One region of the Streptomyces sp. NPDC059010 genome, then DNA from elsewhere that is predicted to be linked to it. Evidence: riboswitches for the same ligand, from Rfam matches in the RefSeq annotation. Region 1 holds a riboswitch; the other holds the start of a gene.
The links. Region 1 has a riboswitch for glycine ahead of gcvT (glycine cleavage system aminomethyltransferase GcvT). Riboswitches for the same ligand answer to the same signal wherever they lie in the genome.
Positions count from the first base shown of each region.

Region 2: another riboswitch for glycine. It lies ahead of gcvP (aminomethyl-transferring glycine dehydrogenase); the one in region 1 lies ahead of gcvT (glycine cleavage system aminomethyltransferase GcvT).

Region 1 is NZ_JBHYJA010000002.1:304,945-310,697, reverse strand. Features, by position in the region: gene ACFWYS_RS03570 (L-serine ammonia-lyase) at 1-192, opposite strand, end outside; gene glyA (serine hydroxymethyltransferase) at 283-1,554, opposite strand; gene gcvH (glycine cleavage system protein GcvH) at 1,579-1,956, opposite strand; gene gcvT (glycine cleavage system aminomethyltransferase GcvT) at 2,084-3,211, opposite strand; glycine riboswitch at 3,378-3,476, opposite strand; gene ACFWYS_RS03550 (AAA family ATPase) at 3,646-4,320, shown strand; gene ACFWYS_RS03545 (enhanced serine sensitivity protein SseB) at 4,441-5,232, shown strand; partial or broken gene ACFWYS_RS03540 (hypothetical protein) at 5,409-5,753, shown strand, end outside.
Region 2 is NZ_JBHYJA010000054.1:7,097-12,849, forward strand. Features, by position in the region: gene ACFWYS_RS39540 (MerR family transcriptional regulator) at 1-263, shown strand, start outside; gene ACFWYS_RS39545 (bifunctional nuclease family protein) at 349-822, shown strand; gene ACFWYS_RS39550 (MerR family transcriptional regulator) at 1,086-1,772, shown strand; gene ACFWYS_RS39555 (DNA polymerase IV) at 1,911-3,392, shown strand; gene ACFWYS_RS39560 (PRC-barrel domain-containing protein) at 3,925-4,326, opposite strand; glycine riboswitch at 4,441-4,536, shown strand; gene gcvP (aminomethyl-transferring glycine dehydrogenase) at 4,714-5,753, shown strand, end outside.

The DNA.
Region 1 (5,753 bases):
GGGCGTGCCGTGGCCGTGCCCGGTCGCGCCGAGCGAGCCGTACAGCTCGGACCGGACCGACGCGACGCGGGACAGCACGTCCTCGTTGCGCAGCCGACGGGCGAACATACGAGCCGCTCGCATCGGGCCGACCGTGTGGGAGCTCGACGGACCTATACCGATCGAGAACAGGTCGAAGACCGAGATGGCCACGGGGACTCCTCAATTGGGGTGGTGCAGAGAGTTCTGCGGGGTGCCCCGCCCGCTCACTGACCAGTGTGCGGGACACCCCACAAAAAGGAACTACTTGTTCAGACCGGGGTACAGCGGGTGCTTGTCGGCCAGGGCCTTGACCCGGGCCTTGAGCGAGGCGGCGTCGTAGGACGGCTTGAGTGTCTGGGCGATGACGTCCGCGACCTCGGTGAAGTCCTCGGCGGTGAAGCCGCGGGTGGCCAGCGCCGGGGTGCCGATACGCAGGCCGGACGTCACCATCGGCGGACGCGGGTCGTTCGGGACGGCGTTGCGGTTGACCGTGATGCCGACCTCGTGCAGACGGTCCTCGGCCTGCTGCCCGTCCAGCTCGCCGGCGCGCAGGTCGACCAGGAGCAGATGCACATCGGTGCCGCCGGAGAGCACGTTCACCCCGGCCGCCCGCGCATCGCCGGCGGTCAGCCGCTCGGCGAGGATCCTCGCGCCCTCGACCGTACGCCGCTGACGCTCCCGGAACTCCTCCGAGGCGGCGACCTTGAAGGAGACCGCCTTCGCCGCGATCACATGCTCCAGCGGACCGCCCTGGAAGCCCGGGAACACCGAGGAGTTCAGCTTCTTCGCGAACGCCTGCCTGGCCAGGATGATGCCGCCGCGCGGCCCGCCCAGGGTCTTGTGGGTGGTGGAGGTGACCACGTCCGCGTGCTCGACCGGGTTGGGGTGCAGCCCGGCCGCGACCAGCCCGGCGAAGTGCGCCATGTCCACCCACAGGAACGCCCCGGCCTCGTCGGCGATCCGCCGGAACTCCGCGAAGTCCAGCTGCCGCGGGTACGCCGACCAACCCGCGATGATCACCTTCGGCCGGTGCTCCTTGGCGAGCCGCTCCACCTCGGCCATGTCCACCAGGCCGGAGTCGTCCACGTGGTAGGGGACCACGTGGAACTGCTTGCCGGAGAAGTTCAGCCGCATCCCGTGGGTGAGGTGGCCGCCGTGCGCCAGGTCCAGCCCCAGGATGGTGTCGCCGGGCTGGGCGAGGGCGAACAGGGCGGCCTGGTTGGCGGAGGCCCCGGAGTGGGGCTGGACGTTGGCGTACTCGGCGCCGAACAGCTCCTTGACCCGGTCGATGGCGATCTGCTCGGCCACGTCGACGTGCTCGCAGCCGCCGTAGTAGCGGCGGCCCGGATAGCCCTCGGCGTACTTGTTGGTCAGGACCGAGCCCTGCGCCTCCATCACCGCGACGGGCGCGAAGTTCTCGGAGGCGATCATCTCCAGGGTGGACTGCTGACGCTCCAGCTCGGCGTCGAGCGCGGCCGCGACGGCCGGGTCCAGCTCGTGCAGGGGTGCGTTCAGAAGAGTCTTGTCAGGCATGTCAGACATAGGGGGTGCTGCTCCTCAGCCGGCGGTGTGGGCGTCGTACTCGTCGGCGGAGAGCAGGTCGGCCGGCTCCTCCGTGACACGTACCTTGAACAGCCAGCCACCCTCGAAGGGGGCGGAGTTCACCAGCGACGGGTCGTTCGTCACGTCCTCGTTGACCTCGGTGATCTCACCGGTGACAGGGGAGTACAGGTCGGAGACCGACTTGGTCGACTCCAGCTCACCGCAGGTGTCACCCGCGGTCACGGTCGAGCCGACCTCGGGGAGCTGGGCGTAGACGACATCGCCGAGCGCGTTGGCCGCGAACTCGGTGATGCCGACCGTCGCGACGCCGTCCTCGGCGGTCGACAGCCACTCGTGCTCCTTGCTGTAGCGCAGCTGCTGGGGGTTGCTCATGGCCTGAATTCTCCTGTACGCGCGGGAGTGGTGATGAATGGGGTACTGCTGGAAACGTGTGTGAGCAGCGGAAATGTGCGCAGGGTCACGCACGGGCCACTGCCGGACTGCCTCTGGGCCAGTCTCTCTACTTCTGTCGCTTGTAGAACGGCAGCGCCACGACCGCGTACGGCTCGTGGCTGCCGCGGATGTCCACACCGACGCCCGCCGTGCCCGGCGCCGAGTGCGCCGCGTCGACGTACGCCATGGCGATGGGCTTGCCCAGCGTGGGGGAGGGGGCACCGGAGGTGACCTCGCCGATGACCTCGCCGCCGGCGACGACCGGGTACCCGGCGCGCGGGACGCGACGCCCCTCGGCGATCAGGCCGACCAGGACGCGCGGCGGGGCGGCCTCGGCACGGGCGGCGGCCTCGGTCAGCGCCGCGCGCCCCACGAAGTCGCCCTCCTTGTCGAACTTCACCACCCGGCCGAGCCCGGCGTCGAAGGGCGTGAGCGAGGTCGTCAGCTCATGGCCGTACAGCGGCATGCCCGCCTCCAGGCGCAGCGTGTCCCGGCAGGACAGCCCGCACGGGACCAGGCCGACGCCCTCGCCCGCCTTGCTGAGCGCCTGCCACAGCTCGACGGCGTGCTCCGGCTTCACGAACAGCTCGAAGCCGTCCTCGCCGGTGTAGCCGGTGCGGGCGATGAGCGCGGGCACACCGGCGACGGTGCCGGGCAGACCGGCGTAGTACTTCAGACCGTCGAGGTCGGCGTCGGTGAGGGACTTGAGGATGCCGGGGGACTCGGGGCCCTGTACGGCGATCAGCGCGTACGCGTCACGGTCGTCGCGGACCTCGGCGTCGAAGCCGGCGGATCGTTCCACCAGGGCGTCGAGGACGACCTGGGCGTTGGAGGCGTTGGCCACGACCAGGTACTCGGTCTCGGCGAGCCGGTAGACGATCAGGTCGTCCAGGATGCCGCCGTCGGCCTGGCAGATCATGGTGTAGCGGGCGCGGCCGAGGCCGACGGAGGCGATGTTGCCGACCAGGGCGAAGTTCAGGAGGGCGGCGGCCTGCGGGCCGGTGACGGTGATCTCGCCCATGTGGGAGAGGTCGAAGAGCCCGGCCTGCGTCCGTACGGCGTTGTGCTCGTCGCGCTCGGAGCCGTAGCGCAGGGGCATGTCCCAGCCGGCGAAGTCGGTCATCGTCGCGCCGAGCGAGCGATGCAGGGCATCGAGCGCGGTACGGCGTTGCTCAGAGGGTGCGGTGCTGCTCATCGGTCGTTGGTCTCCAAAGGCATGACGGGCGAGGTCGTTCCTCCCCATCTGTCATCGGAACCTGAGAGGTTCGCCACGACCGCCACGGGGACGATCACGGCTTGCACCTTGGGTGGAGCCACGCCTCTTCGCCAGGACAGAGGGGTGGCCCGCTTTTCAGATGTGCCTCGCCCGCGCGGTAACGGGGCCTGAGAGATTCAAGGGAGGGACTTGCTCCTTCGGCGCCCCAGCGATGGACTGCTGGGGACTCTCCCGCGCGGATTCAAACGGCCGGTATGCAGTTGGCGCGGACATCATTGCACGCCCGGCCCGGCTTCGGCAGGGCCGTGTCTGTAACCGGGTTGTGGCAGTAAGCGAACGAAAATGCGAGAGATCATCCATTACCTTCTCTTTACGCTCAGTGGGGAAGGGACTCCTGACCCCGGAGGAGGACGATGACGGTGAAGCGCACCACGGCGTACGCGACGACCTCGGGCATCGCGCTGCCCAAGCAGCCCACTGCCCCCGCTGTCGAGGCCCGCGGCACGCTCCACGCACCCGTGGTCCGCGATCTGCGCGAGCGCTCCGGCCACAGTCCGCACGCCCTGCTCTTCGGCCCCGAGGACCTCGTCGTGGTCACCGGTCTGCCCGGCAGCGGCAAGTCCACGCTGATGCGGCGGACCGTGAAGGGCCTGCGTATCGACTCCCAGGACACCCGGGACCGCTGGGCCGCCCGTATGCCCGGCTTCCTCCCCTACGCCGTCTACCGCCCCCTGGTCCGCCTCGCGCACTACACCGGACTGCGCCGCGCCCTGCGCTCCGGCAAGGGCGTCGTCGTGCACGACTGCGGCACCCAGGCCTGGGTGCGCGCCTGGCTGGCCCGCGAGGCCCACCGCCGCGGCGGCACCCTGCACCTGCTCCTCCTCGACGTCACCCCCGGCACCGCCCTGGAGGGCCAGCGCGAGCGCGGCCGAGGCGTCTCCCGCTACGCCTTCCTTCGGCACCGCACGGCGGCCGCCCGCCTCCTGCGCTCGGTGGAGAAGGGCCATCTGCCCCAGGGCTGCAACTCTGCGGTCCTGATCGACCGCTCGGCGGCGGACGTACTGCGCCGGATCGGGTTCACCGGCTGACCGCCCCGGGGGCACGCGCTGACCGGTCGTGCGCGGGATGACCGGCCGTAGCGCAGAGCGGGGCCGGCACCGGCTAGCCTCTTGGGTCTCAGACGTGGTTCACAGCAGGCGGTCAGACAGATGGACTTCCCGGCGGATCTTCCCGCGGACTTCCCGGCACAGACACACCTCCACCCGCACGGCGGCTGGCCCGGCAACGAGCTGGAGGAGGTGCTCTCGGCCTCCCTCGGCCTGCCCTCGGCCGGCGGGCGGATCGTCGAGGTGCTGGGCCGCAGCTTCATCTGGGTGCCCCTGCCCGGCGGCGGCGGCCCGCACAGCGGCCCGCTGGACCTGCCCACGGTTCAGATCGAGGGCCAGGCGTACGTCCCGGTCTTCAGCTCCGAGGAACAGTTCCGCCAGGTCGTCGGCTCCCACATGTCGTACACCGTCGCCCCCGCCGTGGAGTTCGCCCGCGGTCTGCCCCCGCAGATCGGCATCGCCCTGAACCCGGACGGCGTGGTCGGTGTCCCGCTGCCCCCGGCGGCGGTCGCCGAGCTCTGCCGGGTGGGCCGCACCCCGCTGGACGGCCTCACCTCCGGCGGCCGCGTCCGGCTCTACGAACCCGACTGGCAGGAAGAGCCGGTCGACTTCCTCGCGACGGCGTCCGCCGAGTTCGCCGGGACCGGCGTCGTGGCCACGGCCCGCCGCTGCCTCGCGGCGATCGAGACGGCCACCCCGGTGATGTTCATAGGCGTCGAACTCTCCCAGAGGGAGGGCGACCTGCGCGCGGCCCCCATGGACGCCCTCGCCCGCGCCCTGGGCCGCACCCCGGTCCAGTGGCCGGTCAACCTCGTCCTCCTGGACGTGGCCCAGGACCCGGTGATCGAGTGGATGCGCCACAAGGTCCGCCCGTTTTACCAGCGGGACTTGTAGCGGGACTGGTAACGCCCCTTTGGGGCAGCGCCCCTTCAGGGGCGCGGGGAACTGCGCGACAAGCCACAACGAGCCCGCAGACGGCACACCACATCAAGTCCCGAGCTCCCTCCGGCTCTCCCAGCGGAGCGCCTAAGCTGGGCGCACAGCCAAATTTCCCGAAAGGGCGGTAAGACGTGAGCGCGAGCGGCACTACCTCGACCGGACAGGTCGAGCACATGCTGCGCCAGGTGACGCCCGGGCGCTACGACGCCTACGAGGCCCTCCTGCGCGCCCTCGCCACCCCCGCCACCGGCCAGGTCTGGATGCTGCTGTGGCACGGCCAGGCCGGCTCCCCGGACGCCCAGTACGGAAACATGGAGGTCGACGGCCACGGCTACGCCCCCTGCGTGACCTCCGCCCAGGAGCTGTCCGCCAGCGGCTGGAACCGCAGCTACGAGGTCGTCGACGGAGTCGACGTCGCCCGCACCCTCTACCCGGACCACGACCAGTCTCTTATACACAAATCCCAACCCACCAGA
Region 2 (5,753 bases), on a different contig from region 1:
TGTACGACGCGGAGGCGGTCACCGTGGCCTCGATCGTCGCCGAGCTGGGGCGGTTCGGGATCGAGCCAAGGCATCTTCGGGTGATGAAGGCCGCCGCCGACCGGGAGGCCGGGCTCGTGGACCAGGTCGTGGCACCGCTGAAGCGGCATCGCAATCCGCAGACCAGGGCCCATGCCGAGGCCCGGGCGAAGGAGCTGGCGGGGCTGACCGTGAAGCTGCACGCCGCGCTCGTGCAGACCGCGCTCGGGGTGCGGCTGCCCTGAGCCGGGCAGGTGCGGGGAGACCGGATCGGCCACCCGTTCTCGGCCCGACTACCCAAACATCCCGAGCACGGCCTAGGGTTGCTGTGTGAACGAGCTCGATGTCGTAGGTGTCCGGGTCGAAATGCCCTCCAACCAACCGATCGTGCTCCTGCGCGAAGTGGGAGGCGACCGTTACCTCCCCATCTGGATCGGGCCGGGGGAGGCGACGGCGATCGCCTTCGCCCAGCAGGGCATGGCCCCCGCGCGACCGCTGACCCACGACCTGTTCAAGGACGTGCTGGAGGCCGTCGGCCAGGAGCTCACCGAAGTACGCATCACGGACCTGCGTGAGGGCGTCTTCTACGCCGAGCTGGTCTTCGCCAGCGGCGTCGAGGTGAGCGCGCGTCCGTCCGATGCCATAGCGCTGGCCCTGCGCACCGGAACGCCGATCTACGGCAGCGACGGGGTGCTCGACGACGCGGGTATCGCGATCCCGGACGAGCAGGAGGACGAGGTGGAGAAGTTCCGCGAGTTCCTCGACCAGATCTCGCCCGAGGACTTCGGCACCAGCAGTCAGTGAGGCGGCGTGGGCGGCCCGCGGGACTCGCGATGCGTGACGGGGCGGTCAACAGCCGGTTGCGACTCAAATGCCGGCATTTGCCAGCGGCGAGTGAGAGCGTCCTGAAGCCTGCTCCGAGCACATTCGGCTAGCCTTTCCCCGCGGTGGGGTACGGGAAACCACTCTCAGGGTGATTATCACTCGGCGTGCCGAGTGTGGCGATCGTTGACGCACCCCTGGTGACTGCCTACCGTCGAGAAGGCAGGTCAAGGACGGAGGTCGGCGTGAGAAGCAGCGGCGACGGTACGGGTGGGGGTGCCCCCGGGCGCAGTCTCGGGGATGGCGGTCCGTACCCTCCCCCGAGCTCTCAACTGCGTTCGAGCAGGGGATACCCCCAGCCGGGCAGCGCGGCCGATCACGCCCCGCAGCGACCGACGGCCGTGCCTAGCAGCGGCGGAGGGGCGGCGTCCATGGCGACCGAGGAGATCGGTTATCGCGGTCCGACGGCTTGTGCGGCCGCCGGCATCACCTATCGGCAACTGGACTACTGGGCGCGCACCGGCCTAGTCGAGCCGAGCGTGCGGCCCGCGTACGGGTCGGGGACACAGCGGCTGTACAGCTTCCGGGACGTCGTCGTCCTGAAGATCGTCAAGCGCTTCCTCGACACCGGTGTGTCGCTGCAGAACATCCGTACCGCCGTGCAGCATCTGCGGGAGCGGGGCTTTCGGGATCTGGAGCGCATGACGCTGATGAGCGACGGCGCGACGGTGTACGAGTGCACTTCGCCGGATGAGGTGCACGCGCTTCTCCAGGGTGGGCAGGGGATCTTCGGGATCGCCGTGGGTGTGGTGTGGCGGGACGTCGAGAGTGCGTTGTCGCAGCTCCACGGGGAGCGGATCGACACCGGGGAGACGCTGGTCGGGAACAATCCGGCGGACGAGCTGGCTCGGCGGCGTAATCGGGCGGGCTGAGCGGGCTTCGCCGAGGTGCCTCGCGGCCGGCGGGCGGGTGAGTGTGCCGGCGAGATCTCGGCGGACGGCGGGCAGTCGGTCACAGGCCCAGGCAGTCGTAGCAGGGCATTGTCAGTGGCGTGAGGCAGCATCGGAGATGTGAGAAACGCGCCCACGATCCTGCATCTCGACATGGATGCCTTCTACGCCTCGGTGGAGCAGGCATCCAAGCCGAGCCTGCGCGGGAAGGCCGTGATCGTGGGCGGGCTCGGGCCGCGTGGAGTGGTCGCCACCGCGTCCTACGAGGCTCGGGTCTTCGGGGTCCACTCGGCGATGCCCATGGGACAGGCGCGTCGGCTGGCGCCGAATGCCGCGTATCTCGTGCCGCGCTTCGGGATCTACCGTGACATCAGCGATCAGGTCATGGGGCTGCTACGGGAGTTGTCGCCGCTGGTGGAGCCGCTGAGCCTGGACGAGGCGTTCGTGGATCTGGAGGCCGGGGAAGCGGCCTGGGACGAGCGGTCTGCGCGGCTGGTGGGGGCGAAGCTGCGTGCCGACATACGTGCGGCTACCGGGCTTGCCGGGTCGGTGGGGCTGGCCGCGTCCAAGATGCTCGCGAAGATCGCCTCTGAGGAGGCCAAGCCGGATGGGCTGGTGCTGATCGAGCCGGGGACCGAGCGGGCGTTGCTCGGGCCTATGTCCGTGCGGATTCTGCCGGGAGTGGGGCCTGCGACGGGGGACCATCTGCGGCGGGCCGGGATCCACACGGTTGAGGAGATCGCCGAGGCGGGGGAGGACGAGCTCGTACGGCTGCTGGGGAAGGCGCATGGGCATGCGCTGCACGCGATGGCGCTGGCCCATGACGATCGGCCCGTGGTGGCCGAGCGGGAGGCCAAGTCGGTGTCGGTCGAGGACACGTATGACGTGGACATTCACGATCGGGTTCGGGTGGGGATGGAGGTGCAGCGGCTCGCCGACCGTTGTGTGCGGCGGTTGCGGGGGGCGGGATTGTCCGGGCGGACCATTGTGCTGAAGGTGCGGCGGTACGACTTCTCGACGTTGACTCGGTCCGAGACGTTGCGGGGGCCCACGGATGATCCGGCTGTCGTGCGGGAGGCTGCTGCCCGGCTGCTGGATTCCGTGGACACGACGGGGGGCGTGCGGCTGCTGGGGGTCGGGGTGAGCGGGCTCGCCGACTACACACAGGAGGATCTGTTCGCGCAGGCGGCTGGGGAGCGGGAGCAGCATGCGAGGGAGGGCGAGGGGGAGCGGGAGGGGGAGCACGAGGAGCCTGCGGAGGAGCGGGAGGTTGTGCCTGTCGAGCGGCGGTGGGTCGCGGGGCACGATGTGCGGCATGCCGAGTACGGGCATGGGTGGGTGCAGGGGAGTGGGCTGGGGCGGGTGACTGTGCGGTTTGAGACGCCTGGGTCTGAGCCGGGGCGGGTGCGGACGTTTCGGGTTGATGATCCGGGGTTGGAGGCGGCGGATCCGTTGCCGTTGGTGGAGGCGGGATCTGGGGGGCCTGGAACGGTGGTGGGATCTGGGAGATCTGGGAGCTCTGGGGGATCTGGGGCTGGTGGGGTTGTGAGTGCGGGAGCGGATGGTGGGGGCGTGGGGGAGGCGCCTGCGGTGTCTGGGTAGGCGCGTGGTTGTGGGGGCTTGGTGGGCGTGGGGTTGGTTGTGGCTCGCCCGGCGTTGGGGTTGCTGAGGGGGTGGGACGCTCGCCCGCGCTTGCGGGGTGCCGCTGCGCCCACCCGTGCCGCCCCAGCGGCACGACTGCCCGCAGCTGGGTTGGGTGGGTGTGTCGGCTCTGCGGTGTGTGTTGGGGCGCGGCTGCCTCGGCGGCTGCTGGTGTCGTGTGGTGGGTGGGTCTCTGCTGGGCAGCCGGGCTGGTCGCCTTGGTACCCGGGCTGGTCGTCGATGTGGAGTAGGGGTGGCCACGCCTGGTAGGTGGGTGCCCGCTATGAGGCGGGGTCGGCTTCGGTTGTGGCTCAGCGGCGTGGCCTGGTGGGTGGGGCGGATGTGGGTGAGGTCGGCTTGAGGGTATGGCTGTTGGCGGCATTGCCGGCTGGGGGTGGGGCCGGTGAACGGGAGCCCTCGGTGTGGGGCCTCAGCGGTGTGGGGCCCCAGCACTGTGAGGGCTTAGCGGTGTGGGGCCTAGCACCGTGGAGCCTCAGCGGTGGGGGGTCGTGGGGTTGTTGTTGTCCGGGGATTCGGGGCCTGCCAGGTTGCCGAAGTCTCGGTCGGGGGGTGGGGGCGGGGCCACTACGTCCAGGCCGTAGTGGTGGTAGAGCTGGAGTTCCTGCTCGGGGGAGAGGTGGCGGCCTACGCCGAAGTCGGGGGCGTCCTTGATCAGGGCGCGTTCGAAGGGGACGTGGAGGGTGCCCTCCACCAGCTCGCTGGGCTCCAGGGGGACGAAGGCGTCCCGGGAGAACAGGCCGGTGCGTATGGCCGCCCACTCCGGTACTCCCGTCGCGTCGTCGAGATAGACCTCGTCGATGGTGCCGATCTTGGTGCCGTTGCGGTCGAAGGCCTTGCGGCCGATCAGATTGCGCGGATCGATGTCGGTCTGCACGGGCCCTCCACTTGGTCGCAACTCATCCGTAAGCACAACGAAAGGGCAGATTGGTGAGAGCGGCCACTCGAAGGTCCGTGCGTTGACCTCGCTGGTAGGCTTTCTAGCGGCTGCTGACCCCGTGCGGGAGAGTCCTCCGGACATCATCGGAGGCGCCGAAGGAGCAAATCCTCCCCGGAATCTCTCAGGCTCACGTACCGCACGGACGAGGTCACTCTGGAAAGCAGGGCGGGTGTCGACGGCTTCCGCTCTCACCGACGGTGAAAGCCGGGCGCCCTCGGGCAGACCCGGTGAAGCTCTCAGGTTGAGATGACAGAGGGGGAGGCCGTACGGGTACCCGCACCGTGGTGCCCCTCGAAGGTCGTGTCAGACCAGGAGGCCTCCGTAATGACCGCCCATCGCATTCCGCTTTCCGAGCTCGAACAGGGGATCCCCTTCGAGCAGCGTCATATTGGTCCTGATCACGAGGCTCGGGCCAAGATGCTCGCCCACGTCGGATACGGCTCGCTGGACGAGCTCACGGCCGCCGCGGTGCCGGATGTGATCAAGAACGCCGATTCCCTTGCCCTGCCGGGGGCGCGTACCGAGGCCGAGGTGCTGGCCGAGCTGCGGTCGCTCGCCGATCGCAACCAGGTGCTGGACTCGATGATCGGGCTCGGGTACTACGGGACCTTCACGCCGCCGGTCATCCTGCGCAATGTCATGGAGAACCCGGCCTGGTACACCGCCTACACGCCGTACCAGCCCGAGATCTCGCAGGGGCGGCTTGAGGCCCTGCTGAACTTCCAGACCGTGGTCGCCGACCTCACCGGGCTGCCGACCTCCGGGGCCTCCCTGCTCGACGAGGGAACCGCCGCCGCCGAGGCCATGGCCCTGTCCCGGCGTATGGGCAAGAACAAGAAGGGGCTGTTCCTGGTCGACCAGGATGTGCTTCCGCAGACCATCGCCGTGATCGAGACCCGCGCCGAGCCGACCGGCGTGGAGGTCGTCGTCGCCGACCTCAGCGAGGGCATCCCGGCCGAGGTCGCCTCGCGTGAGATCAACGGCGTGCTCCTGCAGTACCCGGGCGCCTCCGGTGTCGTACGGGACATCAAGGCCGTCATCGACCAGGCCCATGAGCTCGGCGCCCTCGTGACCGTGGCCGCCGATCTGCTCGCGCTCACGCTGCTGAAGTCGCCCGGTGAGCTCGGGGCGGACATCGCCGTGGGGACGACGCAGCGGTTCGGTGTGCCGATGGGCTTCGGTGGGCCGCACGCCGGCTACATGGCCGTACAGGAGAAGTTCGCGCGCAGCCTGCCCGGGCGGCTCGTGGGCGTGTCGGTGGACGCCGACGGGAACAAGGCGTACCGGCTGGCCCTGCAGACGCGTGAGCAGCACATCCGGCGTGAGAAGGCGACCAGCAACATCTGTACCGCTCAGGTGCTGCT